Flocculibacter collagenilyticus: one gene and its partner. Each later gene encodes a partner of the first gene's protein in a complex. Links are inferred from orthologs where the notes say so. Each region holds a gene or a part of one and is shown in the gene's direction. Other genes may lie near its edges.

Evidence for each region. Proteins that work in one complex are often made in the same cells at the same time.
Region 2: the proteins of groL (region 1) and metK are in contact, whole or in part, in a cryo-EM structure (PDB 8P4O), measured with the Escherichia coli proteins. The link is inferred for Flocculibacter collagenilyticus from one-to-one orthologs.

Annotation. Positions count from the first base shown.
Region 1 is NZ_CP059888.1:830,804-833,942, forward strand. Bases 104-3,022 are described here. They hold groL (chaperonin GroEL), read left to right. Parts: upstream 104-696; coding sequence 697-2,349; downstream 2,350-3,022. Other genes in these bases: HUU81_RS03575 (FxsA family protein), read left to right, coding at 104-234; HUU81_RS03580 (co-chaperone GroES), read left to right, coding at 347-637; HUU81_RS03590 (fibronectin type III domain-containing protein), read left to right, coding at 2,815-3,022. In the rest of the region: more of HUU81_RS03575, read left to right, coding at 1-103; more of HUU81_RS03590, read left to right, coding at 3,023-3,139.
Region 2 is NZ_CP059888.1:1,438,667-1,441,518, reverse strand. It holds metK (methionine adenosyltransferase), read left to right. Parts: upstream 1-776; coding sequence 777-1,928; downstream 1,929-2,852. Other genes in the region: pyrC (dihydroorotase), read left to right, coding at 2,027-2,852. UniProt on the Escherichia coli protein: Catalyzes the formation of S-adenosylmethionine (AdoMet) from methionine and ATP.

The DNA of each region.
Region 1 (3,139 bases):
ATCGGCTTTTTACTACTAACCCCTCCAGTTAGAAAACGGTTAGGCGATGCACTAAAGAAAAATATGGTGATGGGCGCAACCGGCCAGCAAGGCTTTACCTTCATGTCGGGTGGCATGTCGGGCCACTTCCAGCAGCATACTGCCGAGCACCAGCGCCACACCGTTAACTCTGAAAATAAAGCTCAACCAGAGCAGCCTGCTACCTTAGAAGGCGAGTTCGAAAGAAAAGATTAAAAATTTCTTTGTGATCTCTTGGGATCACAAAACTAACCCCCATTTACTTTATCAACTTAATAAAGAACCCAATTTTTGGTTAATTCCAAACTTAAACTAGGAGATTGAATAAATGAATATCCGTCCATTACATGACCGTGTAATAGTAAAGCGTTTAGAGCAAGAAACTAAATCTGCTGGTGGCATTGTATTAACTGGTGCCGCAGCTGAAAAATCGACTAAGGGTGAAGTTATTGCTGTAGGTAATGGCCGTGTTTTAGAAAACGGTGACACTAAAGCATTAGACGTAAAAGTAGGTGATACAGTCTTATTTGGTTCTTACATTGAAAAAACTGAAAAGTTAGACGGTGAAGAACTACTAATTATGAGAGAAGACAACATCTTAGGTGTTTACGAAGGTTAATTCGATTTTCTGACCCAAAAGCAATAAATATAAGTTTGAATTAGATAGAGGATTTTAAAATGGCTGCTAAAGACGTTCGTTTTGGTGAAAGCGCTCGCGTAAAAATGCTTGCTGGCGTAAATATTTTAGCTGACGCAGTAAAAGTAACATTAGGCCCTAAAGGTCGTAACGTAGTATTAGACAAATCATTTGGTGCTCCAACAATCACTAAAGACGGTGTTTCTGTTGCTAAAGAAATTGAACTAGATGACAAGTTCGAAAACATGGGCGCACAAATGGTTAAAGAAGTTGCGTCTAAAGCAAATGATGAAGCTGGCGACGGTACAACTACTGCAACTGTATTAGCACAAGCAATTGTGAACGAAGGTGTTAAAGCGGTTGCTGCGGGTATGAACCCAATGGACCTTAAGCGCGGTATCGACAAAGCCGTTATCGCTGCTGTTGAAGAATTAAAAACACTTTCTCAACCTTGTTCAGACAACAAGTCAGTTGAGCAAGTAGGTACAATCTCTGCAAACTCAGACATCAACGTAGGCCAAATCATTGCTAAAGCAATGGACAAAGTAGGCACTGAAGGTGTTATTACAGTTGAAGAAGGTCAAGCGCTTGAAAACGAACTTGACGTAGTTGAAGGTATGCAGTTCGACCGCGGTTACCTTTCCCCATACTTCATCAACAACAGTGAAAATGGAAACGTTGAGCTAGAAAGCCCATTCATTTTACTAGTAGACAAAAAAGTATCTAACATTCGCGAATTACTACCAATTCTTGAAGGTGTAGCAAAAGCGTCTAAGCCACTACTAATTATTGCTGAAGATGTTGAAGGTGAAGCACTAGCAACATTAGTTGTTAATAACATGCGCGGCATAGTTAAAGTTGCAGCTGTTAAAGCCCCTGGTTTTGGTGACCGTCGTAAAGCAATGCTTCAAGACATCGCAATTTTAACTGGCGGTACAGTAATCTCTGAAGAAATTGGCCTTGAGCTAGAAAAAACTCAGCTTGAAGACTTAGGTACGGCTAAGCGCGTTATCATCACAAAAGACGACACGACAGTTATCGACGGTGCGGGTGAACAAACGGCAATCGATGCACGTGTAACACAAATTCGTGGCCAAGTTGAAGAAGCAACTTCAGATTACGACAAAGAAAAACTTCAAGAACGTTTAGCTAAATTAGCTGGCGGTGTAGCGGTTATTAAAGTAGGCGCTGCAACTGAAGTTGAAATGAAAGAGAAAAAAGCACGCGTAGAAGATGCATTACATGCAACACGTGCAGCAGTTGAAGAAGGCGTAGTACCTGGTGGCGGTGTTGCACTAGTACGTGCAGCTGCAAAAATTGCTCACTTAACAGGTGACAACGAAGACCAAACTCACGGTATTAAAGTTGCACTACGTGCAATGGAAGCACCTTTACGTCAAATCGTATCTAATGCCGGTGAAGAAGCGTCAGTTATCTTAAACAAAGTACGTGAAGGCGAAGGTAACTACGGTTATAACGCAGGCAACGACACTTACGGCGACATGCTAGAAATGGGTATCCTTGACCCAACTAAAGTAACACGTAGCGCAATTCAGTTTGCCGCTTCAGTTGCTGGCCTAATGGTAACAACAGAAGCAATGGTTACAGATGCACCACAAGATGCATCAGCAGCTCCTGCAATGCCTGATATGGGCGGCATGGGTGGAATGGGCGGCATGGGTGGAATGATGTAATAGAGTTTTAACTCTATTTGTCTCCCTGACACTCAATGAACAAAAGTCCGAGCAGAAATGCTCGGGCTTTTTTGTGTTCAAAAGTATGCCAAAAGTCATGGCTTAAAATAATTTATGTAATTAAACACTTAATGCAATGAAAAGATATTTACAAAGTGTTTTTATATATATACCTTCGATTTCTAATCGTTAGCTCTGTCTTATCAAGGAAGTTTGTATTGCTGATAATTCCCACTCATTTCTCATGCGAAACTTCTTCCTTCCAATACATTATTTATAAGGATTTAGAATTACATGTTCAATAAAATATCAGCGGTTTGTTTAATATTCATATTACAAATACTTACCTCGTTTTCTGTTGAGGCAGTTCAAACGCCTAGCTTGAATGCCTTGCCATCGACAAAAACTGTTAATAGTTCCAAATGGCTGCACTGGAATCATATCAGCCCTATAAGTTACTATATATTGGAACGGAAAGTAGGTAACGGAGCATGGACAAGGGAAGGTGTTTATTACAACTTAACCAATGGTGCAAACCTTTCTTTTCCGCATAAAGGCCTCAACTGTTTTAGAGTTATTGCTACTTATAATGGTAGTTGGTCTGGATGGTCTAATCAAAGTTGTACCACGGTTGTTGGTGTTGCTGGAACGATAACTAGTCAGAAGAGTACGGTTGCTCTTCCTGCTGGCTGGGGATATACCTTCTCATCGAGTAGTATCAATATTTCAGATCCAGATAGTTCTAGCCATAGTATTCATTCTATTTCATCAGGATCAAATTACACTGTAT
Region 2 (2,852 bases), 610 kb from region 1 along the record:
TATCTCTTAGCTGGCTTCTACTATCTTTCTCTGCGTCTTCAAGTGCTAACGGTATATCAGCAAACGTAGCAATAAGTGAAAGTAGACCAACTAAATCCTCCTCCATGCTCGACTCCGCGACATCTTTATATTGTTCTGATGCTCCCCCCCACGCTTTATTCCAGGTAGGCTCAACAAATGTGTGCCCCAATAACATACCGTTGCACCAATCTGACAACTCATCATTAGACTCATCTGCACCTTTAAACGTACATGCAGGAGGTAACGATATTTCTCCCTCACGTTGTTGATTTGCATAAAAGTGAAATAAACTCATTAAACAACTGACCAACTGTTCTGCCTGCTCTTCAGAAAGGCTGGAAGAGTGCTGAAATACGCATGCCATCCATTCATTTGGGGTGGGAATTTCTGGTGAACTCGCTATCGCAAAAACAAACCCATGAATTTGATAATAAGGCCGTAACTCATTATCAAGTTGCAAACACAACGTGCGTAGCGTTTCTTCCTGATGCTGATCAAAATGCTGTAATGTCATGACTTAACTTCCTAAAATATGCTTATTTACAGCATAACAATAGTTACTCTGTTGTTGCTACACCCTTTACTTAAACGCAAGTTATTCTATATATATTAAGGATGTAAAAAAGAGCTAAATAAAAAATAGCCGTCCAGACGTAAAATTTTACTAGGAAAAAACACCCACTTTGCATTAAAATTACCCCTTTATATTATTTGAGCGCGATATTGCGCAATTAACAACTTAGAAGATGAGGCTCATGGCAAGACATTTATTCACTTCTGAATCAGTATCTGAAGGCCATCCGGATAAGATTGCAGATCAAATTTCTGACGCAGTACTAGACGCAATTCTAGAGCAAGACTCAAAAGCACGTGTAGCGTGCGAGACGTATGTTAAAACTGGTATGGTGATGGTTGGTGGTGAAATTACCACTAGCGCTTGGGTTGATATTGAACAAATTACCCGAGACACCGTTCGTGAAATTGGTTATGTGCATTCAGATATGGGTTTTGACGCCGATTCGTGTGCAATATTAAATACTATCGGTAAGCAATCTCCAGACATTAACCAAGGTGTTGACAGAACAAGCCCAGCCGAGCAAGGTGCAGGTGACCAAGGATTAATGTTTGGTTATGCGTGTAACGAAACAGATGTATTAATGCCTGCGCCTATTACTTATTCTCACCGTTTAGTAAAACGCCAAGCAGAAGTACGTAAAAATGACACTTTGCCATGGTTACGCCCAGATGCAAAATCTCAAGTTACTTTTGCTTACGAAAATGGTAAACCAGTTGGTATTGATGCCGTTGTACTTTCAACTCAACATTGCGACTCTATTGAGCAAAATGACTTAATTGAAGCTGTAATGGAAGAAATCATCAAGCCCGTTCTTCCTGCCGACTTATTAAACAAAGAAACTAAGTTCTTTATTAACCCAACAGGTCGATTTGTAATTGGTGGCCCAATGGGTGACTGTGGTTTAACAGGCCGTAAAATCATTGTTGATACCTATGGTGGTATGGCAAGACACGGTGGCGGAGCCTTCTCAGGTAAAGATCCATCAAAAGTTGACCGTTCAGCAGCATACGCAGCCCGCTATGTAGCTAAAAACTTGGTTGCAGCAGGTCTAGCAGATAAAGCCGAAATTCAAGTTTCTTACGCGATTGGGGTTGCAGAGCCAACTTCAATTAGTGTTGAAACATTTGGCACTTCTAAAATTGATGAAGATAAATTAATTACGCTAGTGCGCGAGCATTTTGATTTACGCCCGTACGGTTTAATTCAGATGCTTGATTTAGAGCGCCCTATTTACCAACCAACAGCTGCTTACGGACACTTCGGCCGCGAAGAATTTCCTTGGGAAGCAACTGATAAGGTTGAAGCATTAAGAGCATCAGCCGGACTGTAATTATCATGTCTGCTTTTAAATAAATTAAAAATGCCAGTCTAATGTAGACTGGCATTTTTTTAAGCGTTAAATAATTCCTTAAATTAGCAAGGTTTAATATGACTGAAATAACGATTCAAGCGCCTGACGACTGGCACTTACATTTTAGAGATGGTGATATTCTTGAAGAAACAGTAGCAGCGACAGCACGTTGCTTCAAACGTGCCATTGTAATGCCAAATCTTGTGCCTCCTATTACCAACGCAACAAGTCTTAGCGCATATAGGCAACGTATTTTAGATGCTCGACCTTCAGGTAGTGATTTTGAACCTTTAATGACCATCTATTTAACTGACAACACAAGTGTTGAAGACATTTTAGCTGCCAAAAACGCAGGTGCAGTTGCCGCTAAACTATACCCTGCAGGTGCAACCACCAATTCTGACTTAGCTGTTACAGAGCTTGATAATATTTTTCCAGTATTTAAAGCCATGGCAGAAAATAACATGCTGCTGTTAGTGCATGGTGAAGTAACAGACAGCCACATTGATATTTTTGATCGTGAAAAAGCGTTTATTGATAAACATTTACAACGAATCGTTGATGCTTTTCCAACGCTAAAAGTGGTGTTTGAACACATCACTACCGAAGACGCCGTTAATTTTGTCATGCAAGCGTCAGATAATGTTGCTGCAACCATTACACCACAGCATTTAATGTTGAATCGCAATGATTTATTGGTAGGTGGTATTCGCCCACATAACTATTGCTTGCCTGTTTTAAAGCGCAATACTCATCAACAAGCACTAAGAAAAGCAGTAGCAAGTGGCTCGCCTAAATTCTTTTTAGGTACCGACTCAGCACCGCATGAAAAAGATAAAAAAGAAAATGCATGTGGTTGTGCTGGCTGTTACAGCGCTTGGAGCGCACTAGAACTATATGCTC